Regions from separate parts of the Methylobacterium sp. Leaf469 genome, predicted to be linked through region 3. Evidence: predicted binding sites of a transcription regulator. Region 3 holds the regulator's gene; each other region holds the start of a gene.

What was found. Region 3 encodes PhoB, which activates phosphate uptake and scavenging genes when phosphate is short. Its sites were predicted from a motif close to TGTCATNNANCTGTCAT; they were not measured.
Region 1: the regulator PhoB is predicted to act here: its motif matches at 5,584-5,600, upstream of ASG60_RS08215 (UDP-2,3-diacylglucosamine diphosphatase).
Region 2: the regulator PhoB is predicted to act here: its motif matches at 5,350-5,366, upstream of ASG60_RS02465 (Orn/Lys/Arg decarboxylase N-terminal domain-containing protein).

The regions. Positions count from the first base shown of each region.
Region 1 covers NZ_LMRE01000012.1:76,739-84,349, reverse strand. Annotated here, with positions in the region: gene ligA (NAD-dependent DNA ligase LigA) at 1-227, shown strand, start outside; gene ASG60_RS08240 (3'-5' exonuclease) at 250-1,155, shown strand; gene ASG60_RS08235 (hypothetical protein) at 1,159-1,680, opposite strand; gene ASG60_RS08230 (PA0069 family radical SAM protein) at 1,849-2,964, shown strand; gene ASG60_RS08225 (ribonuclease HII) at 2,915-3,568, opposite strand; gene ASG60_RS08220 (glycosyltransferase family 1 protein) at 3,626-4,714, opposite strand; gene ASG60_RS08215 (UDP-2,3-diacylglucosamine diphosphatase) at 4,711-5,535, opposite strand; gene ASG60_RS08210 (aminotransferase class V-fold PLP-dependent enzyme) at 6,276-7,484, shown strand; gene ASG60_RS08205 (D-2-hydroxyacid dehydrogenase) at 7,575-7,611, shown strand, end outside.
Region 2 covers NZ_LMRE01000001.1:513,488-521,098, forward strand. Annotated here, with positions in the region: gene ASG60_RS02440 (ABC transporter ATP-binding protein) at 1-408, opposite strand, end outside; gene ASG60_RS02445 (helix-hairpin-helix domain-containing protein) at 644-1,213, shown strand; gene ASG60_RS02450 (hypothetical protein) at 1,299-1,514, shown strand; gene ASG60_RS02455 (metallophosphoesterase) at 1,522-2,337, shown strand; gene ASG60_RS02460 (GNAT family N-acetyltransferase) at 2,354-2,959, opposite strand; gene ASG60_RS02465 (Orn/Lys/Arg decarboxylase N-terminal domain-containing protein) at 2,959-5,301, opposite strand; gene ppk2 (polyphosphate kinase 2) at 5,536-6,459, shown strand; gene ASG60_RS02475 (enoyl-CoA hydratase/isomerase family protein) at 6,540-7,349, shown strand; gene ASG60_RS02480 (BrnA antitoxin family protein) at 7,357-7,611, opposite strand, start outside.
Region 3 covers NZ_LMRE01000001.1:657,630-665,240, forward strand. Annotated here, with positions in the region: gene ASG60_RS03135 (O-antigen ligase family protein) at 1-180, shown strand, start outside; gene ASG60_RS03140 (PleD family two-component system response regulator) at 184-1,557, opposite strand; gene ASG60_RS03145 (response regulator) at 1,650-2,030, opposite strand; gene ASG60_RS03150 (DUF3572 domain-containing protein) at 2,106-2,438, shown strand; gene ASG60_RS03155 (cell envelope integrity EipB family protein) at 2,686-3,561, opposite strand; gene ASG60_RS03160 (GcrA family cell cycle regulator) at 3,962-4,603, shown strand; gene phoB (phosphate regulon transcriptional regulator PhoB) at 4,670-5,371, opposite strand; gene phoU (phosphate signaling complex protein PhoU) at 5,472-6,212, opposite strand; gene pstB (phosphate ABC transporter ATP-binding protein PstB) at 6,307-7,125, opposite strand; gene pstA (phosphate ABC transporter permease PstA) at 7,176-7,611, opposite strand, start outside.

The sequences.
Region 1 (7,611 bases), on a different contig from region 3:
TCGCCGGCAAGACCGTGGTCTTCACCGGCTCCCTCGAACGCATGACCCGCAGCGAGGCCAAGGCCACGGCCGAGCGCCTGGGCGCCAAGGTCTCGGGTTCGGTCTCGGCCAAGACCGACCTCGTGGTGGCCGGGCCCGGCGCCGGCTCCAAGCTCAAGGACGCCGAGAGGCACGGCGTGGAGGTGGTGAGCGAGGAGGCCTGGCTCGCCCTCGTGGCGAGCGCTTGAGGTGGCTTCCAGCGCGGCTTACATGACGCGCATCGCCTCGGGCGCGCGGGGCACCAGCTACTTGACACCGATTCTTGCCCTCGACTTCGAGACCGCGAACGAGCGTCGCGACAGTGCCTGCGCCGTCGGTCTCGCCTGGATCGCGGACGGGGCGGTGGTGCGCCGGGAATCGCGGCTGATCCGGCCGCCGGACTTGCGGTTCTCCCCCGGCAACATCCGGGTCCACGGTATCGTGCCGGCGGATGTGCGGACGCAGCCGACGTTTCCCGAGGTGATGGCCGAGTTCCTGCCCGACCTGGCGAGCGGCCTCGTGCTCGCCCACAACGCCGGCTTCGACATGGGCGTCCTGCGCGCGTCGCTGGTCGCCTACGGCCTGCGGCCGCCGGCCTTCTCTTACCTCTGCACCGTTCAGATCGCCCGCCGGGTGTTTCCCGCGGAGGAGGGCTGCGGCCTCGGCAAGGTCGCGGCGCGCCTCGGCATCCGGTTCGAGCACCACGATGCCGGCGAGGACGCCTATGCGTGTGCCGAGATCGCCCTGGCGGCCATGCGCCGGACCGGCGCGCCCGACATCTTCGGCTTGTCCCGCGCCATCCGGCTGCCGATCACCACGGTGCCGGAAGGGCCGGACCGCGTCCTGCCGCCGCGCGCCGGCCCGGGACCGTCGTCCGATTGCGCCCGGTCGGGGCCGCGCCTCCCGCCGCCCCTGAGCTTCACCGTCAAGGGCTCGCGCGGCGACCGCTACGCCATCACCCTGGAGGACCGAGCCACGGGCCTGCGCCTGCGCTGCACCTGCATGGCGGGGCGCTACGGCACCGCGTGCCGCCACGTCGCGGCGCTCCTCGTCGGCGACATCACCGACCTGCTGTCCGGCAACCACGACGATGTCGAGCGCCTGCGTTTGCGCATGGAGGCAGCCGCCGAATCCTGATCCTCAGGAGCGTTCGAGGCGGGCCGGCAATTTGCGGACCTTCACCCGTCGGACGAAGCGCGGACCGGCGAGAAGGCGTTCGCGCCGCACCAGATCGCCGGGGCGCGGCGCGCCGACGCCGATGACGCCCTCGCCCCGGGCGGCGAGGCGGGCCGGCAGACCCGCATGCGGGCGGCGCAGGCGGCCCAGGGTGACGTCCGGTCGGGCGGTGCCGATGAAGCGGTCCAGGATGCGGATCCAGCCCTCGGCGGGCACGTCCCCGGCCTCCAAACAGAGCACCCATTCGCGCCGGGCCGCCTTGGCCCCGGCCGACCACGCCGAGCCGCCGCGCGGGCGCAGGACGAGCTTGGCGCCGGTGGCCTCCGCCACGGTGTCGATCGCCGTGCTGTGGCTGGGCGCGACGATGACCGCATCGCCGACGAGCCCGGCGGCGACGCCGGCCACGAGGGCGCCGAGGGTGTCGGCGAGCCGATCGACCGCATCAAGATCGGTCGGCCGCGCCACATGGATCAGAGCGGAGATCATGCCCGCGCATACCGCATTTTTCCCCGGACTGAAGCCGGTCACCGGCCCGGTTTCCTGCCCGGACTGCGCAGGGCCCGACCCAGAAGCCGCTTTGCCCGCAATATGTGCAACATCTCGCGATGATGTTCATGATATGTTCGATTCGGCGGCGGGTGATGAAGGATCGGCATGGAGACGGAGTCGCCGGACGCGGACACAGGGGAGGGCGCGCGGCGCCTCGCCACGACGACGCGGCCGAGCGACGCCCGGCGTGGACGCGGCGCGACGGCCAATCCCACCGGACGATTCGAGACTATCAGCCGCGATATCTTCGACGATGGATGGGAGGCCGACGCCCCGGCGCCCCTGCGCACGGTGGTGACGGCCGAGCGCGCCCGCAGCCTCATCACCCGCAACACCTCGCCGGACATCTCGTTCGATCGCTCGATCAACCCCTATCGCGGCTGCGAGCATGGCTGCGTCTACTGCTTCGCCCGGCCCAACCACGCCTATGTCGGTCTCTCGCCCGGGCTCGATTTCGAGACGCGGCTGTTCCACAAGCCGGATGCGGTGAAGCTCCTGACCTCCGAATTGTCGGCGCCGGGCTACCGGCCCGCCACCATCGCCCTCGGCACGGCGACGGACCCGTACCAGCCCATCGAGCGCGAGTACCGCCTCACCCGGGGTATCCTCGAAGTCCTCGCCCGGTTCCGGCATCCCGTCGGGATCGTCACCAAGTCGAACCTCGTGGTACGCGACCTGGACCTCCTCGCTGATCTCGCCCGCGACGATCTCGTGAAGGTGGCCGTCTCGGTCACCACCCTCGATCCCGACCTCGCCCGCCGGCTGGAGCCGCGCGCGCCGCACCCGAAGAAGCGCCTGGAGGCCATCGAGCGCCTGAGTGCCGCGGGAATTCCCGTCATGGTCATCGCCGCCCCGGTGATTCCCTCGCTCAACGACCACGAGATCGAGGCGATCCTGACGGCGGCCCGCGAACGCGGCGCGCGGGAGGCGAACCACGTGCTGCTGCGCCTGCCGCTGGAACTCGACGCCCTCGTGGACGACTGGTTCGCCGAACACTATCCGGGGCGGCGCGCCCACGTGATGTCCCTGGTGCGCCAGGCGCGGGGCGGGCGCGCCTACGACGCCACGTATGGCCGGCGCATGGTCGGAGCCGGTGCCTATGCTGACCTCATCGTGCGCCGCATGCGCCTCGCCCGCCGCCGCCTCGGCTACCCGGAAGAACGTCTGAAGCTCAGGACCGATCTGTTTGTCCGGCCGACGGCGCAGCTGTCGCTGTTCTGAAATCGGTCTCGGGTCCGTAGGCTCTGGTGAAGCTGCAGCGGTGATGGGCCGAGCGGCCCAGTGTCGCGAGGCCGGCGAGGTGCACCTTGGTGCCGTAGCCGACATTGCTGTCCCAGCCATAGGCGGGGTGGCGCCGGGCGAGGGCGCGCATGGCCGCATCCCGTACGGTCTTCGCCACGATGGAGGCGGCGGCGATCTGCGGCACGAGGCGGTCCCCGCCGACCACCGGACGGCATCGTTCGACGTCCGGGATCGCGTCGCGGCCGTCGACCAGCACCGGGGCGTCGAGTCCGAGGCGATGGACCGCCCGCGCCATGGCATCGAGGGTGGCGCCCCGCACGTTGATGCGGTCGACGAGCGCCCGCGACCCGGCGGCCAGGGCCACGCGCGCATGGGCACGGATCAGGGGGGTGAGGCGCTCGCGTTCGGCCCGCTTCAGGCGCTTCGAATCGTCCAGCGCCGCCAGGATCTCGCCCGGGAACGCGTGCGGGTCGAACCACACCGCCGCCACGACCACGGGTCCGCACAGGGCGCCGCGTCCGACCTCGTCGCAGCCGATCACCGCCGGATAGTCTTTCGCGAGGGCAGCGTCGAAGGGGAGCATCGGGGTGAACACGGTGTCGGGAATGGGGCGGGACCCTGCCAGTCCGGCCCGCCCGAGTCACCACGCCGGTGCGTCGGTTCCTGTGCCCAAACCGATGGTCCTGCTCGGTGTGCCGTGGCGCGCCTGCGGGCCTGCCGTGCCGTGGGCGGCGGCGATGTTGGCGTAGAATTGCCGTGCGCTCTCGGCCCAGGTGTAGCGCAGGGCCTGCGCCCGGCATCGGTCGCGCGGGATGGTCAGGGCGGCAAGCGCCGCCTTGCGCAGGTCGGGGTCGAGGACGCCCGCATCCGTACCCCCAATGACGTCGAGGGGGCCGGTGACCGGGTAGGCCGCGACGGGCACGCCGCAGGCCAGGGCTTCCAGGAGCACGATGCCGAAGGTGTCGGTGAGACTCGGGAACACGAACACGTCGGCGGCGGCGTAGACCGCCGCCAGGGCCGCGCCCGTGCGGGTGCCGAGGAAGTGCGCGTCGGGGGCGAGCGCGGCGAGGCGCGCCCGGTCCGGTCCGTCGCCCACCACCACCTTCGAGCCGGGCAGGTCGAGGGACAGGAAGGCGGCGATGTTCTTCTCCACCGCGAGGCGCCCGACGAACAGGAAGATCGGCCGGGGCAGGCCCGCGAGGGGATCGGGCGCCCCTGCGTCGGGCCGGAACAGGTCGGTGTCGACGCCCCGGGTCCAGCGCATGAGGTTGGTGAAGCCGCGGGCGGCGAGATCGCGTTCGAGGGAGGGTGTGCTCACCATGGTGCCGCTGGCGGCGCCGTGGAACCGGCGCAGCCAGGCGTAGCTCCACGATTCCGGCACGGGGGCGCGGGCCGCGAGGTATTCGGGAAACCGGGTGTGGTAGCTCGTGGTGAACGGACGGCGATGGCCGAGGCAGTAGCGCCGGGTGGCGTAGCCGACGGTGCCCTCCGTGGCGATATGGACATGGGTCGGCCGCAGACCGTCCCAGCGGCGCGCCACCGCCGCGCGGGTGGCGCAGGACAGGCGGATCTCCGGGTAGCCCGGCAGGGGCACGGAGACGAAATCCGCGTGGGTGAGAAACACCGTGTCGATGCCGAGGCCCGCGCCCGCCGCCGCCATGTGCTCGAGGGAGCGCACGACGCCGTTGACCTGCGGGTGCCAGGCATCCGTTGCGATGAGGAGCCTCACGCGACGGCCCGGGCGCCGTCGGGCCGCGGCCCGGCGAACTCGGCGTCACGGGCCTCCCGGGCCCGCACCAGGCTCGGATAGTGCAGCACCTCCATGGTGCCGTCGTAATGCTCGACGATGGCGGTGCAGGATTCCACCCAATCCCCGGTGTTGAGGTAGGTGAGCCCGCCGATGGTGCGGTTGGCGGCGTGGTGGATGTGACCGCAGATCACCCCGTCGGCGCCGATGCGCCGGGCCTCGGCGCTGAGCAACTCCTCGAACTTGCCGATGAAGTTGACGGCATTCTTCACCCGCAGCTTGGCCCAGGCCGAGAGCGACCAGTAGGCCAGCCCGAGGCGGCGGCGCAGGGTGTTGAGGTGGGTGTTGACGAACAGCGCCGCCGTGTAGGCACCATCGCCGAGATACGCCAGCCACCGGGCGTGGCGCACCACCATGTCGAACTGGTCGCCGTGGATCACGAGGTAGCGCTTGCCGTCCGCCGCCACGTGGAGGCGCTGGTCGGCGACCTCGATGCCCCCGAAGGTCATGCCGATGTAGTCGCGCAGGAATTCATCGTGGTTGCCCGGAACGTAGATGAGGTTCGAGCCCTTGCGGACCTTGCGCAGGAGCTTCTGAACCACGTCGTTGTGGCTCTGGGGCCAGTACCAGCCGGACTTGAGCTGCCAGCCGTCGACGATATCGCCGACGAGGTAGATCTCGTCGGCATCGTAGTCGCGCAGGAACTCGAGCAGCAGGGCCGCCTGGCAACCCTTGGTGCCGAGGTGCATGTCCGACAGGAACAGGGTTCGGACGCGGATGGTCGTCTCCGGATCTTCGCCCATGGTGGTCTCCGAGCAGCTCTGCATCGGACCGAGCCAAACCGGATTCCCGTATCACTTTGATGACGCCGGCCGGCCCCGGGGGAGGGGCGCCCTGCCGTGCGGCACCGCATCGCAAGCCTTTCTGGACTATAAAATTATTTGACGTTTCGCGAAGTTTTTCGGGTTTTCCTTCCTGCGTGAAGGCAGGCATAGTCGCCGCAAGATGCCCCACCGGACCGCGCGAGACATCGTGTGTCCGGAGCCCCGAGAGGTGAAGAAGGGCAGCGACATACGGGGCAGGATGGCGCCTGCACGGCCTGGGGAAGCGCGGTTTCGCGAGCGCGCCCCGGCCTGGAGAACGGCTTGAGATCGTCGGACCCGTTTCACGGCTGTCCGCGCGTTTCGATGCGTCCGCGCATCGCGGCGCAGGTCTCGAGCGCCCGCAGCCCATCGACAGCACGGTGCCTCGCTCCCGACGGGATCGGGGTCTCCGTCATGAGGCCGGCTCCTCCGGGGTCGGCTGCCTGAGGGTAAGCATTACCTGAGGGCAAGTATCGCCTGAGGGTAAGTGGGCCCGACCGGGTTTCCGGCGGGTCCGCGAGCGCGTAGGAGCCTGCCCACCCGAGACGGCTGCCTGAACCGGGCCGGCCTCTCGTCATCGATCCACCCGGAAGGGCGGCCCAAACGGGCAGATCTTCCGTCACTGAACCAGGTGTGTCGCACGGATCGCGCGCACTTCTTTGAGAACCGGAGACATCATCATGGCAGCAACGAAACGGCCGGGTCGCAACCACCTCTTCGTTCCTGGCCCGACGAACATCCCCGATCGCGTCCTGCGGTCGATGGTGGTGCAGTCCGAGGACCATCGCTCGGTGGACTTCCCCGCCCTGACCAAGCCCCTGTTCGAGGACACCAAGGCGGTGTTCGGCTCGACCAAGGGCACCATCTTCCTGTTCCCGGCCTCCGGCACCGGCATCTGGGAATCGGCGCTCACCAACACCCTGTCGCGCGGCGACAAGGTGCTGACCGCGCGCTTCGGCCAGTTCAGCCTGCTCTGGGTCGACATGGCCGAGCGCCTCGGCCTCGACGTCATCGTGCAGGACGAGGAGTGGGGCACGGGTGCGGACCCGGAGAAGATCGGCGAGGCCCTGCGCGCCGACAAGAACCACGAGATCAAGGCCGTCATGGTCGTCCATAACGAGACCGCCACGGGCGTGACCTCGGATATCGGCGCCGTGCGCAAGGCCATCGACGCGGCCGGCCACCCGGCCCTGCTGTTCGTCGACGGCGTGTCGTCGGTCGGCTCGCTCCCCTACAAGATGGACGAGTGGGGCGTCGACTGCGCCATCGCCGGCTCCCAGAAGGGCCTGATGCTGCCCGCCGGCCTCGGCGTGATCTGCGTCAGCGAGAAGGCCCTCAAGGCGGCCGAAGCCTCGGCCGGCAAGAACGACCGCCTCGCCCACGTCTACTTCGACTGGGCCGACCACCAGAAGCAGAACCCGGCCGGCTACTTCCCCTACACCCCGTCGCTGCCGCTGCTCTACGGCCTGCGCGAGGCCCTGGCCTGCCTCAACGAGGAAGGCCTCGAGAACGTCTACCACCGTCATCACGTGCTCGGCGAGGCGACCCGCCAGGCCGTCGCGGCCTGGGGCCTGAAGACCTGCGCCAAGGAGCCCAAGTGGAACTCCGACACGGTCACCACCATCGTGGTGCCCGAGGGGATCGACGGCGCGGCGATCATCAAGCACGCCTATGTCCGCTACAACCTCGCGCTCGGCGCCGGCCTGAACAAGCTCGCCGGCAAGGTGTTCCGCATCGGTCACGTCGGCGACCTCAACGAGCTGTCGCTGCTCGGCGCCATCGCGGGTGCCGAGATGGCCATGCTCGACCACGGCGTGAAGGTCACGCCCGGTTCCGGTGTCGCCGCCGCGTCGAGCTACCTGCGCGAGAACCCCCTGGCCAAGGCCTGATCCGACAATCGCCGGGGCGATCCTTCGCCCCGGCGACCCCATCGACCACGCTGCTGCCGGCGGTTCGGCCGGAGCGACCTGAGGGCTTCCATGACGAAGAAGATCGTGTTCCTCGACCGCGAGTCCC
Region 2 (7,611 bases), 140 kb from region 3:
GAGGCTGGCGGCGTTGCCGTAGCGATCGGCGACCAGGCCGTCGACGAGGGTGCTGGCACGGCCCAGAAGATCGGACAGGATCGCCAGTCCGAATTCGAGGACGACGAGTCCGGCGAGGTGCCTCAAGGCCGGATCGGCCATCCAGGCGTCGATGCCGAGGCCGATCGGGTGCGGTCGGGCATGTTCGGCCACGATGGCGTCGAGGATGAGTTTCGCCACGTAGAGCATCGACACGGGCAGGCTCGCCCGGGCGAGCCGCAGGGCGAGGCTCGCCGGCAGCAGGCGCGGGCTCGCGGCGTAGACGAGGCGGGCGAGGGCCGGCAGATGGCGCAGGGCGCCGAAGCGCTCGGCGAGGGCACCGTCCGGCGGCGCGGTGGAGGGAGCGGGGTCGGGACGGGGTGCTGGCATCGGCGCGGACCATGGCGGGGCCGGGCCCACGCGTCGATCCCGGCCGGCGGTGCCGGGCTGTCGCAGGCCGTGGCGCCGGTGCCTTGAGGGATCGGACGATCCCCGTGCGATCGGACGGGTGGCAAAAGGGGCTTTTATCGACAGGAGATTGCCGCCCGTCGCGTCCGCGCCGGGGCATCGACCTGTAACCCATGATAAACGAGGGATCGTTTCTCGTATCCGAGGCCGCCACCGAATGCTCAGCGGTTCAGCCTTCCTGCGGGTCGTGGTCCTCCTGATCGTGGCGGCCGGGCTGGCTGGAATCGTCCAGCGCTACTGGTCGCCCGCGACCGTCGACCCCGATCCGGGGCCCGCGGCCGTGCCGGTGGATCCACCGCGCACCGTGCGCCGTGCCGACCCTGCGCCCGTTCCGGCAGCCCCCCCGGCGCCGGTCCAGCCGATACCGCAGGCCCCTGTCGCATCCGCCGCTCCGATGCCCCCTTCCCTCGCACCGACGCCCACGCCCCCGACGCCGTCCGTGCCCGCCAGATCCGCCCCATCCGCCCCCCTGACGTTCGAGCCCTCGATCGCCGCGGGCGAAGGGGAGGTCGCCAGCGCGTCCGACAATGCCGGCCCGCGCGCCATGGCCATCGCCGATCTCAACACCGCGAGCGTCGCCGAGCTCAACGGGCTCAAGGGCGGAGGCATGATCGGCCGCTCCATCGTGCAGAAGCGGCCCTACGCGTCCGTCGATCAGCTCCTGTCGAAGCGCGTCCTGAGCCGGGCGACCTACGAGCGGATCAAGGATCAGGTCACGGTGCGTTGAGGATGCGGGACGGGTAGCGTCGGGCGCGGCGGGTGCCTACACTGACACCGCGGCGACGCCAGCCGTATCGAGCCCAGGACCGACCATGTTTGCGCAAGCCGGTGGCGTGACCTTCCGCGAGGATCTCGGCGTCGAGGAGACCACCGAGACGGACAACATCGTCCGCTGGGACGGCGAGAAGCTCTACGTGGAGCACGACATCTACCACAACGGCCAGCTGGTTCACCGCAAGTACCGCAAGACCGTCACCGAGCCCGTGGCCCGCGCGCTCCAGGCGATCATCAACCGCGCCCAGCAATAAACCGGCGTTGCGGCGCCTCGCCCACATCTCGGACCTGCATTTCGGCCGAACGAACCCGGCCGTGGTCGAGAGGCTCATCACAGAACTCAACCGCGATCGTCCCGACCTCGTCATCGCGTCGGGGGATTTCACCATGCGTGCGCGCAAGGTGGAGTACGCGGCGGCCCGGGCCTTCCTGGCACGCCTCGACGCGCCGTGGATCGCCGTGCCGGGCAACCACGACATCTCGCCGTTCCACCTCGTGCAGCGCTTCCTCCGGCCGTTCGCGCGCTACCGCCGCTACATCGCGCCCAGCACAGAGCCGACCCATCTCGACGACGAGATCGGCATCGTCTGCCTCAACACAGTGCGGACCTGGGCGCCCGAGGCCGACTGGTCGCAGGGCAAGATCCGGCGGCGCCAGATCGTGCAGGCCGAGGCGCGGCTCGCCGCCATGCCGGCGCACGTGTTCCGGATCGTGGTGGGACATCACCCGTTCATGCCGCCGCCCTGGGACGAGGAAGCCCGCCTCGTCGGCCGCGCCGACCTGGCGCTCGCCGCGTTCCGGCGCCAGGGCGTCGGACTGACCCTGGCCGGCCACCTCCACCGGCACTACGCCCGGTTCGCCGAAGCCGACGCCTCGGGTGCTGCGAACGACACGGTGGACCGGGGCGTCATGCGGGGCCGACGCGGGCATCTGCTCGCGGTCCAAGCGGGTTCGGCCACCTCGACCCGCCTGCGCGGCTCCGAACCCAACGCCTACAACCGCATCGTGATCGCGGACGGCGCCGCCACCGTGACCGTGCGGCTGTGGCATGGCAGCGGTTGGCGGGACGCCGAGTAGGTTCCTCGGTGACCGGCTATTTGCCGATCCAGTCGTGGCCGGCCACCACCGCCTCGACGGGACGCGTCCAGGTGCCGGGCTGGTCGGTCGCGCCGGAGCCCAGGGCGCACTGTACCATGACGCTGTCGCTCCAGCGGCCGTACTTGTAGCCCACCGCCGGCAGCAGCCCGACGCGCACGAACCCGCAGGCTTCGTGCAGGCGCAACGAGGCCTCGTTCTTCGCGTCGATGTAGCCGATCATCTGGCGGTAGCCGCCGGCCGCGCAGGCCTCGATGAGGGCCGGCAGCAGGCGCCGGCCGATGCCGGCGTGCAGGTGCTCGTGGTGGACGTAGATCGAGTGCTTGAGGGTGTAGCGGTAGGCCGGCCGCTTGCGGAACGGCACCGCGTAGGCGTAGCCGGCCACCACCCCGTCGCGGTCGGCGACGAGGTGCGGCAGGCGCTTCTTGCGCATGGCCTTGCGGCGCTTCTTGAGGTCGTCCGGATGGAGCGGATCCTCCTCGAAATCGCCGACATCGCCGACCCCGCGCCGGATGTGGTGGGCGTAGATGTCCACCATGTCCGCCACGTCGGCATCCGACGAGGGTCGGATGACGAGGTCGGGGTCGCCGGCCAGCGCCGGCATCAGCGGGTCTCGCGCATGACATACGTGTGGAACCGGATGGTGCCGTCCGGATCCACGTTGCGGAACACGCCCTGGATCTCGGCCTCGAACCCGGGGAACAGGTTCGCGGAGCGCTCGAACATCTTGAAATAGTCCAGCATGGGTTTCGCCCGCTCGTCCAATCGCTCGCCCGGCAGCACCGTGCCGATGCCCGGCGGGTAGACCAGAAGCAAGGTCGTCGCCACGCGCCCTTCCGCCTCCGCGATGGGCACGTAATCGACGTTGTTGCGGGTGAGCTGCTGCACCGCTTCCTTGGGCGTCATCACCATCTCGGGCAGGTGCCCCGGCTCGAACTGCTTGCGCTGGAGGGCGCTGGTGCCGGCCTCACGGTGGAAGGCGTGGAAATCGGCGCAGAGATCGCGCAGGCGCACGCCCTTGTAGCGGTTGGGCCGGCGCCGGACGAACTCGGGCATCGCCTCTTCGAGCGGCACGTTGTCGTCGTGCAGGCGCTTGAAGGCGACGAGGCCCGAGATCAGCGTGCCGGCCTTGGAGGATTCGACGCCCGGCGTCAGCAGGAAGAGCAGCGAGTTGAGGTCGTTCTTCTCCGGCACGATGCGGTTCTCACGCAGGTACTGAGCGACGATGGGCGCGGGCACGCCGTGCTCGGCGTATTCACCTGTACGCCGGTCGAAGCCCGGGGTGAGCACCGTGAGCTTGTTCGGGTCGGTCATGGCATAATCGGGCACCACGTGCGTGAAGCCGTGCCAGGCCGCGCCCGGAGTCAATTCCCAGTACTTGGCGTTGCTGGCGAGTTCGTCCGTGGAGATGCTCTCCCACGGCACCTTGCCATCCGGGCCCTTCACGGTGTCGGGCACGAAGGGGTCGAAGAACCAGCGGCGGAGGGGATCGCCCTCCTTCTCCTCGAACTCGCGGCGGATGGCCCGGACCTTCTTGCGCCACTCGATGCCGAGCCGAATGGTGTCGTCCCAGAGGACGACGCCGGAGCGGCCCTTCATCATCTGCGCGCCCACATCGAGGGAGGCGAACAGGGGATAGAACGGCGAGGTCGAGGCGTGGACGAGGAAGGTCTCGTTGAAGCGCCGGTGCTCGATGCGGCGGGTCTGGCCGCGGATGTGGCTGTCCTTGGTGTGGATCTGCGAGGCCTGGGAGAAGCTCGCCAGCTGCTTGTGGGTCGATTGCGTGGCGATGATGCCCGGCGAGGTCTCGTCCAGCCCCTTCAGGCCCATGGCGAAGCGCCCGGCGAAGAGCGGGTGGAACTTCATGAAGCCCGCCCAGGCCTCGTCGAACAGGATGTAGTCGCAGAGGTGCCCGATCTTATCGAGGATCATCTGCGCATTGTAGATCGTGCCGTCGTAGGTGCATTGCTCGACCACCGCCACGCGGAACGGGCGCTCGCGCTTCCACGCGTCGGGGTCCTTCACCAGGGGATTGGTGCGGATCTTTTCGCGGATCGCCGTCTCGTCCAGGGCCTCGGCGTACATGGGGCCGATCAACCCGAAGCAGTTGCGATCGGTCTCGAGGAACACCGGTACGGCGCCGCCGAGGAACAGGGCGCCGTGATGCGCGGCCTTGTGGTTGTTGCGGTCGAACAGCACGAGGTCGCCCTCCGCCACCAGGGCCGACAGCACGATCTTGTTCGAGGCCGAGGTGCCATTGAGGACGAAGTAGGTCTTCTCCGCCCCGAAGATGACGGCGGCTTCCTTCTGCGCCTTCAGGGCGGGCCCCTCGTGGACGAGGAGGTCGCCGAGATCGAGGACGGAATTGTCGAGGTCGTCGCGAAAGATCGCCTCGCCGAGGTGCTCGACGAAGATGCGGCCGATGGGCGAGCGGTTGTAGAAGATGCCGCCGTTGTGGCCGGGACAGGTCCAGAGCTGATTTCCCTGCTCGGCGTAGTCGACCAGGGCGCCGAAGAACGGCGTCTTCAGGGTCTCGGCGTATTGCTTCACCCGGCTGACGAGGCCGCGGGCGATGTATTCGGGGGTTTCTTCGGCAAGGAAGATGTAGCCGTCGATGAAGTCCAGCACCTCGACGGGGATGTCTTCCAGACGCTTGCGGCGGACCATGATCACGATGGGCATTTCCAGCCCGCGTTTCCGCATGAGGTTGATGAGCGCCGCCGCCTTGCCGTCCAGCCCGCGCTTGCCCCAATCCACCACCATGCAGCCGATGGCGGCGTCGGTCTGGACCGCGATGGCCGCATCTTCGACGCGCCGCGCCCGCACCACCTCGAAGCCGAGCTTCTCGATGGAGGTGAGGATTTGCTGGACGCGCACGCCCTCGAGATCGTCCGGATCGAAGTTCGGCGCGCACATCAGCACGGTGAAGCGGCGGAAGAAGTCCATGCGGGAAAAGGCTCCGTGGTGTTTGGCGCGCACCGTTCGCGACGGGACGTGACGCTTCGATGACAGTTGCGGAGGGGCGGCGGCTTTTCGAGGGCGACACGGCCGGGTTCGGCGCCGGCGGCCGGCGGCATCACCCATAGACCGATGGCGCACCGATCGCCCGTAGCAGCACTGTCACACGCGCCTGCTCTAACGCCAGCGATCGGGATTCGAGCGACGGGCGGGACGGCGGCAATGGATCAGGGGCAACGGGCAGGAACCTTCGACATCGAGGCGATCCGCCGTGAAGTCGCCGACGATTTCGACGAAGAACTCGAAATGGAGATGGAGGAGGAGCGTCTCGAACGCCTCGCCGATGCCGTCGGGGACGGTCCACGCGCGCCGCAGATGGACCGCCGACGCTATTTCCGCGAGCTGTTCCGGCTCCAGCACGAGCTGGTGCGCCTGCAGGATTGGGTGCAGGCTCAGAAGCTGCGCGTCGTCGTGATCTTCGAGGGCCGGGATTCCGCCGGCAAGGGCGGGGCGATCAAGCGCATCACCCAGCGTCTCAACCCCCGCGTCTGCCGCGTCGCCGCCCTGCCGGCCCCGAGCGAGCGCGAGCGCACGCAATGGTACTTCCAGCGCTACGTGACCCACTTGCCCGCCGGCGGCGAGATCGTGCTGTTCGACCGCTCCTGGTACAATCGCGCCGGCGTCGAGCGCGTGATGGGCTTCTGCACGCCCGACGAGGTGGAGGAGTTCTTCCGCTCCGTGCCGGAATTCGAGCGCATGCTGGTGCGCTCAGGGATCATCGTGCTGAAATACTGGTTCTCGATCACCGACGAGGAGCAGGAGCTGCGCTTCACCATGCGGATCCACGATCCGCTGAAGCAGTGGAAACTCTCGCCGATGGATGTGCAGTCGCGCCGCCTGTGGGAGGATTACACCAAGGCCAAGGAAGTGATGCTCGCCCGCACCCACATCCCCGAGGCGCCGTGGTGGGTGGTCGAGGCCGTGGACAAGAAGAAGGCCCGGCTCAACTGCATCGCCCACCTCCTGTCGCAGATCCCCTACGGCGCGGTGGCGCACCCGACCGTCCAGCTGCCCGAGCGCGAGCGCCACGACGACTACGCCCGCCAGCCGGTCCCGCCGGAGATGTTCGTGCCGAGCCTGTTCTGAGACGGCCGCCCCCCGGGTTGATCCGGGCCGCCGGGATGGGCAGACCCGGGGCTGGAATTCCACGCGACCCCGGACCCGCCATGACCAGCCCTGCGCGCGACACCGACGAGCTCCTGTTCACGCAGGACGGGGCCGGCATCGCCCGCCTCGTCCTCAACCGCCCCCAGGCCCGCAACGCCCTCACCTTCGCGATGTATCAGGGGATCATCGACCGCTGTGCGCGGATCGAGGCCGACCCGTCCGTGCGGGTGCTGGTGATCACGGGCGCGGGCGAGAAGGCGTTCGCGGCCGGTACCGACATCGCCCAGTTCCGCGGCTTCGCCTCGGCCCAGGACGCCCTGGACTACGAGCGGTTCATGGATCGGGTGATGGGTGCCCTCGAGCGCCTGCGGGTGCCCGTCATCGCGGCCATCGCGGGGGCCTGCACGGGCGGCGGGGCGGCCATCGCGGCGGCCTGCGACCTGCGGGTCGCCACCCGCGACGCGCGCTTCGGCTTTCCCATCGCGCGGACGCTGGGCAACTGCCTGTCGCTCGCCAACCTGAAGCGCCTCTCCGGGCTCGTCGGCCCGGCCCGGGTCAAGGACATGATCTTCACCGCCCGCCTCGTCGGGGCCGAGGAGGCGCTGGCCATCGGCCTCGTCGGCGAGGTGGTGGCGGATGCAGATGCCCTCGCGGTCCGCGCCACCGAACTCGCCACCCTCGTCGCCGGCCACGCGCCCCTCACCCTCCACGCCACCAAGGAGGGCCTGCGCCGGCTTCAGGACGCCGACGACACGGCCGGCGAGCGCCCCGGCGACGACCTCATCCGCCTCTGCTACACGAGCGCCGATTTTCGCGAGGGAATGGAAGCGTTCCTGGGCAAGCGGGCGCCGGATTGGCGGGGGCGGTGAGAACCGGTCACTTCGGCGGAGCGTCCTGGAGCATCGCACGCCGAAGAATCGCGTTCAGCTTCGTCTGGTAGCCGCGCCCGCCCGTCTTGAGCCAAGCGAGCACGTCCGCGTCGAGGCGAACGGTGACCTGAGCCTTGATCGGACGGTAGAACGGATTGCGCTGGGCGTTGGCGAAGAACGCCTCCGTCAGCGGCGGGATATCGCTGTAGTCGATCTCGGAATCCGGCGTCGCGGCGAGCGCCTCCAACTCCGCGCGTTGTTC
Region 3 (7,611 bases):
GCCATCGCGGCGATGCCCCGCTTCCAGGCGGTGACGGCGCTCGGCCTCCTCGGCGCGGCGGCGGCGGTCGCCTTCGTCGAGCACGGCGCGTGGCAGGCCTGGTGGGTGGCCGGTCTCGGGGGCGCCGTGACCTGGTTGCGCGAGGGGTGGCTGCAGGAAGGCGGGGCCGAGACGGGCTGAGGCTCAGGCCGCCGCCGCCTCGACGCGGTTGCGGCCGGCATTCTTGGCCCGGTAGAGGGCGAGGTCCGCGCGCTTGAGCATGTCGGCCGGTCCCACGTCCTCGGGCCGGCGCCAGGACACGCCGATGGACACGGTGACGCCGATGGCCCGGGTGTCGCGCTGGATCGAGAACGGCACGGCCTCGATCCGCTCGCGGATGCGCTCGGCGATGGCGTGGGCCTCGGGTGCCTCGGCGTCGGGCAGGATGATCACCACCTCCTCGCCGCCGTAGCGGGAGACGATGTCGATGCCCCGCGTGTGCGTGCGGATGCGATCGGCGAAGGCGCGCAGCACCTCGTCGCCGGCCTCGTGGCCCCAGGTGTCGTTGATGGTCTTGAACCGGTCGATGTCGAGCATAAGCGTCGCCACCGGGCGGCCGCGCAGCGCCGCCTCGGCGAACAGGGCGCCGAGATGGCTGTCGAGGTAGCGCCGGTTGTGCAGGCCCGTGAGCCCGTCCATGATCGCCAGTTCCATCGAGGCCTGGACGGCGCCCCGCAGGGTGTCGGAGAAGCGGCGGCGGCGCACCTGCGTGCGGACGCGGGCCACGAGCTCGTTCCGGTCGACGGGGCGCATGAGGTAGTCGTGAACGCCGAAATCGAGTCCCCGCACCACGCGCGCCTTGTCGTGCGGCTCGGCGATCATCACCACCGGCATGGCCCGGGTCCGGTCCAGGGACCGCAGCTGGCTGCACAGGCGCAGGCCGTCGAAATCGGCGAGATCGAGGCTGACGAGGGCGAGGTCGAAACCGCCCTCGGTGGCCAGCACCAGGGCCTTGTGCGGATCGGCCTCGACGGTGACGCTGTGGTGCTGGCCGAGCGCCGTCGCGAGGCGGTCGGCGGAACTCGCGCGGTCCTCCACCAGCAGGATCGTGGCGTTCTGCCCGGTCTCGGCGGTGGCGAGCGCCAGGGGGTCGCCCATGCCGAAATCCCGGGAGGCCAGGGCGCGGCTGCGCAGCTCGTCCGTCACCGCCTTCAGCCGCACGAGGCTGCGCACGCGGGCGAACAGGGCGATGTCGTCGATGGGCTTGGTCAGGAAGTCGTCGGCGCCGGCATCGAGGCCGCGCAGGCGGTCGGAGGGCTGGTCGAGGGCGGTGACCATCACCACGGGCAGATGGGCGGTGTTGGGGTCGTTCTTGAGCCGGCGACACACCTCGAACCCGTCCATGCCGGGCATCATCACGTCGAGGAGGACGAGGTCGCACAGACCCTTGGCGCAGATCGCCAGGGCATCCGGGCCGTTCATGGCCGCCAGCACGTCGAAATACTCCAGGGAGAGCTTGGTCTCCAGGAGCTTCACGTTGGGGAAGAGATCATCGACGATCAGGATCCGGGCCGACATCTGTCCTCACGCGTTCGGATCGAAGGGGACACGCCCGATCAGACGGATATGCCGGGTCAAGACGACTTGTCGGGTCAAGACGACTTGTTGGGTCAAGACGACTTGCCGTCACCGAGATATTGACGGACGGTGGCGAGGAACTTGGCGACCGAGATCGGCTTCGACAGGTAGGCCTCGCAGCCCCCCTCGCGGATGCGCTCCTCGTCGCCCTTCATGGCGAAGGCCGTGATGGCGATGACCGGGATCGACTTGAGGTCGTCGTCCTCCTTCAGCCACTTCGTGACTTCGAGGCCGGAGACCTCGGGAAGCTGGATGTCCATCAGGATGAGATCGGGCCGGTGGGCGCGGGCGAGTTCGATGGCCTCGATCCCGTTGGCGGTCTTGAGCGTTGCGTAGCCGTGCCCTTCCAACAGGTCGTTGAAGAGCTTCATGTTCAGCTCGTTGTCCTCGACGATGAGCACCGTCTTTGTCATGGCCCATTGTTCCCGGCGTTCGAGCGGCTCATTGTTCTTCGAGGCATGGCCCGCGCAATGAGATGTAACGGATACATGTTGACGAAACGCAAATCCGCCAATGACCGTGATTCGGCCGAGCGCCTCGCCCTGGCGATCCTCGCCTGGATGGCCACGGACGACGAGCGGCTCTACCCCTTCCTCAACGCCACCGGGGTGACCCCCGACACCCTGCGGGCGAGCGCGCAGGATGCCGGGTTCCTGGCCGGGCTCCTCGACCACGTCATGGGCGACGAAGCCACCCTGATGGCCGTGGCGGAGGCCCTGACGGTGCCGCCCGAGCGGATCGCGGCGGCCTGGCGCCGACTCTCGCCCATGGAGTTCGACGACGGATTTTCGGATCAGGGGACGCGGGGCGACGACGTCTGACGGCGCCGCGCGTCCGCCCATTCGAGGCAGGTCCGCCCGACCGATCGATCGGAGCGGTGGACGGGCCATTCCCGTCGCGGTGAGAGGGGCGCCGCCGCATCATCCGCCCTGCCGGCGGATCGACGCCGCTCCAGGAGCCGATGCCCTCGCGCTGCGCCCGACCGCGTTGGGTCGGGCCACATCGCGAGGCCTTCGCTTTGCCGCGCACTTTTGCGCCGAACCGGCATCCACTTCGGCGGAGAGCGCTCTAGGACTTGCAGTCGGTGGCGGCCGGGAGCTTGTCGAGGCGGCTGAGATTGCCCGCCACGGCGAATTCCCCGTAATCGAGGCGAAGGTTGCCGCTGACGCCGTTCTCGTAGAGGTCGAAGGTCAGCACGTAGATCGGCGTACGCTCGCCTTCGCCGGCGGTGAAGTAGCTCAGGGTCACCGGCCAGTGGGTCATGCCCGCCATCTCCCCCTCGCGCAGGGGCTTGTCGCGGTCGGCTTTCGGCATCGCGGCGCCCTCGCCCGCGGCTCCCTCCTGAGGCGCCCCTTCCTTGACGGAAGCGGTCGTGGCCGGGCGTCCGATCACCGCCAGGGTGTCGTAGACCTTCCGGCCGTCGTCGGTGCCGTCGTAGACCTTCACCGAGAGGGTCGTCCGGCCCTCGCGCGCCGCCGCGATGAGGCGGCGCATGTGGACCGTCGGGAACAGCACCTCTCCGCTCGCCTGGAACCCGTCGCGCTTGGGCTCCTTCAGGCGAACCTTGAGGGCATCGGCCACCGTCTCGGCGGTGCCGTCCACGGATTGGCCGGGCGTGCCGTTGAGCAAAGTGCTGACCTTGAAGCGGTAGCTGCGCCCGTCGGCGCTCTCGAAGGTGGTGTTGCGCAGGTCCGAGGTGCGGCTGCCGGTCTCGCCGCTTTCCAGCACCGTCACCTGCCGGGTCTGCATCGTGTAGCCCTTGCAGGCGTCGCCCGAGAAATCGATGACGATGCGCCCGCGCGCGCTCTCCACCGCCCGGGTGCCGCCGCTCTGGGCGAGCGACAGGTCGTAGACCGCGCGGTGGCTGGCGAGGGGCACGGGCTCGGCGGCCGACGCCCCGCTGGCGGACAGGATGAGGCAGGCCGTGGCGCGGGACAGACGCATGAAGTCTCCTGCCGGGGGGTTGGCGGGGTCGGACCGGCGCACCGTTCGGCACGCATGGACTGCCCGTCAGATAGGCCGCCCATCACCCACCGGCAATGCGAGTCCCTCGCGGCGGAGAGAGCCGGGCACGGCTTTGCGAACTCGTCCTTGCAAACCTGGGTTTGCAAGCTTGGCTTTGCAAACTTGGCTTTGACGGTGAAAACCCCGTCGCCCGCCCGGACGCGGTCAAGGCCGCTCTTGCCTCGGACTCGGGCGCTCCTGTACGGTTCGACCGTCGCCGAAGAGAGCCCGAGGCGAACGTCACCTGTCCGGTCCCGGGACCTTACGCTGCGGAGCTCCGCCGCCGGTCCTTCGCGCCCGTGATACATGCGGTGATCGGTGCACGATGTCGGAGGGGGCGATGACCGAAACGGTTCCGATCTGGTCGGACGAGCGCGTCGATCTCCTGCGTCGCCTGTGGCAGGACGGCCTGAGCGCGAGCCAGGTCGCCACGCAACTCGGTGGCGTGACCCGCAACGCCGTCATCGGCAAGGTCCATCGTCTCGGCCTGTCCGGCCGCGTGGCGAAAGGGCCCGACACCCTCCCCCGCAAGAAGCCGGCCCGCGAGGGCGCGGGCCAGGAGCCCGGACAACCGGAATCCGCGGACCACGAGACCGGGCATCGGGACACCGAAATCCAAGGGCTCGGGATCGATGCCCCCATGCTCGGGACCGTGGGCCGGGACAGCGAACCGTCCGGAACCGCGGCGGTCGAGGCCGGATCCGTCGTCGCGATGCAGCCCGCTCCCGCGGATACGCGCGCCGCGCCGGTGCCCGTGGCCCGGATCGAGGCCGTGGGCTTGGCGGCCTCGCGCAGGGTCACGATCATGGATCTGCGCGAATCCATGTGTCGCTGGCCCCTCGGGGACCCGACGTCGCCCGATTTCCACTATTGCGGCGACCGCGCCATCACCGGCCTGCCCTACTGCACCCACCACGCCCAGATCGCCTACCAGCCGGCGGCCGAGCGCAAGCGCGACCGCAGGGTCGGCGGATTTCGCTGAGGCGATCGCGATCGTCGTGCCGCCGGGAATCCGAGCGGGTCACGCTCCGCGCTTGCGGCCGGCGCGTCACTCGGTGCCGGCGAACATCTCGTCGAACGAGTAGCCCGAGCCCCGGACCGTGCGGATCGGGTCGCTCTGCCGGGGCCGGTTCAGGGCCTTGCGCAAACGCCCGACGTGCACGTCCACGGTACGCTCGTCAATGTAGACGTCGTGCCCCCAGACGCCGTCGAGCAGCTGCTCGCGCGAGAACACGCGCCCGGGACTGCGCATGAGGAATTCGAGGAGCTTGAACTCCGTCGGACCGAGATGGATCTCGCGGCCCTCGCGGCGGATGCGGTGGCTGAGACGGTCGAGCTCGATGTCGCCGGCCACCAGCAGGTTGGCCACGTGGGCCGGCTTGGCCCGGCGCAGGAGCGCGCGCACGCGGGCGAGCAGTTCCGGCACGGAGAACGGCTTGACGATATAGTCGTCGGCCCCGGTGCCGAGGCCACGGATGCGGTCGCCCTCCTCGCCCCGGGCCGTCAGCATGATCACCGGCAGGCGCTCGGTCTCCCGGCGCGCCCGGATCCGGCGGCACAGCTCGATCCCCGACAGGCCGGGCAGCATCCAGTCGAGCAGCACGAGGTCGGGCACCTGCTCCTGCATCCGCAGGTCGGCCTCGTCGCCGCGCGCGGCGGAATCGACCTCGAACCCTTCGGCCTCAAGATTATAGCGCAACAGGAGGGTCAGGGCCTCCTCGTCCTCGACGATGAGGATCCGCGTACTCATCACAACCGCCCGCTCATGCGGCCCGGAACCCTGCCCGACCCATGGCGGGGCGGGCAGGGCTCGAACCCTTGGTCTTTCGCGCCCTCGACGAGGGCTCCCCTCAGGCCCCCGTGGTCAGGCCGAGGGGCGGCATGTCCACCGTGGCGTAGTTCGAGGCGTCGTTCTTGGGACGATCGCTCTCCGCCAGGCTGTTGGCGCCGGTGACGAGGTAGTGAATCGTCTCGGCGATGTTGGTGGTGTGGTCGCCGATACGCTCGATGTTCTTGGCGACGAACAGCAGGTGCGTACAGAACGAGATGTTGCGCGGATCCTCCATCATGTAGGTCAGGAGCTCGCGAAACAGCGAGTTGTACAGGGCGTCGATGGCGTCGTCGCGCTCCCACACGTCGAGGGCCGCCTTGGTGTCGCGGCTGGCATAGGCGTCGAGGACGTCCTTGAGCTGCTCCTGCACCAAGTCGCTCATGTGCTGGACGCCGATGACGATCTTCTGCGGCTGGATCTGGTCCGCGATCGCCACCACGCGCTTGGCGACGTTCTTGGCGAGATCGCCGATGCGCTCGAGGTCGTTCGAGACCCGGATCGCCGACACGGTCTCGCGCAGGTCGATGGCCATGGGCTGGCGCCGGGCGATGAGCAGGATCGAGCGCTCCTCGATCTCGCGCTGCAGGGTGTCGAGGCGGTGATCGGCGGCGATGACCGCCTGGGCCAGGGGCACGTCGCGGCGCACGAGGGCGTCGCTCGCCTCCGTCATCATCTTCTCGGCGATGCCGCCCATCTCGGAGATGGACCGCCGCAGGTCTTCGAGGTCGGTGTCGTAGGAACTGACGATGTGGTCGGGCATGTCGCACTCCTCGGTCAGGTCTCGTTCGGGGAAACCTGCCACAGGGCGGGGTGGGGCGGGCTGCGGCGGAGGAGCCGCCCCCTCTCCCAAGAAATCAGCCGAAGCGGCCGGTGATGTAGTCCTGGGTCTGGCGCTTCTCGGGGTTCATGAAGATCCGCGTGGTCGGACCGAACTCGACGAGTTCGCCGAGATACATGAACGCCGTGAACTGCGAGATGCGCGCCGCCTGCTGCATGTTGTGCGTGACGATGACGATGGTGAATTCGGACCGCAGCTGCTCGATGAGCTCTTCGATGCGGCCCGTCGAGATCGGGTCGAGGGCCGAGGTCGGCTCGTCGAACAGGATCACCTCGGGGCGCTGCGCCACCGTGCGGGCGATGCACAGGCGCTGCTGCTGGCCGCCCGAGAGGCCCATGCCGGACTGCTTGAGCTTGTCCTTCACCTCGTCCCACAGGGCGGCCTTGCGCAGGGACTCCTCCACGCGCACGTCGAGATCGGCTTTCGGCAGCTTCTCGTAGAGGCGCAGGCCGAAGGCGACGTTGTCGTAGATCGACATCGGGAACGGCGTCGGCTTCTGGAACACCATGCCGATGCGCGAGCGCAGCTCGTTCAGGTCGACCCTGGCGTCGAGGACGTTCTGGCCGTCGAGCAGGATCTCCCCTTCGGCGCGCTGGTCGGGGTAGAGGCTGTAGATGCGGTTGAAGGTGCGCAGCAGGGTCGATTTCCCGCAGCCCGACGGACCGATGAGTGCGGTGACCTGCCGGTCGTGGAAGTTGAGGTTCACGGATTTCAGGCCGTGGAAGGTGCCGTAGTAGAAGTTCAGATCCTTCACGGCGATGCGGACGGGGGAACTCTCGTCCGCCTTGTGGCGGCCGGTGAGCTGCGCGGAGGTGATCCCGTTGGCGGCGTTCATCGGTTGCGGGTCCTTCAGGTCGAACGGGGGCGGGGCGAACGGGGCGCGGATCAGCGCGCGCGCTCGCTCTTGATGACGAAGCGGGCCACGATCGAGAGGGCGAGGATCGTGACGGTGATCAGGAGGGCGCCGGCCCAGGCGAGCTGCTGCCAGTTGCCGTAGGGCGAGAGGGCGAACTGGTAGATCATCACCGGCAGGTTCGGCACGCCGCCCATGAGGTTGGGTGAGAACCAGCTGTTGTTGTTGAGCGCCGTGAACAGGAGCGGCGCGGTCTCGCCGGCGATGCGGGCGAGCGCCAGGATGATGCCGGTGACGATGCCGGCGGAGGCCCCGCGCCACGTGATGGCGGTGATCACCTTGGAGGGCGGGGCCCCGAGCGCCGCGCCGGCCTCGCGCAGGGTCGAGGGCACGAGGCGCAGCATGTCCTCGGTGGTGCGGACGATGACCGGGGTGGCGATGATGGCGAGCGCCACGGCGCCGGCCCAG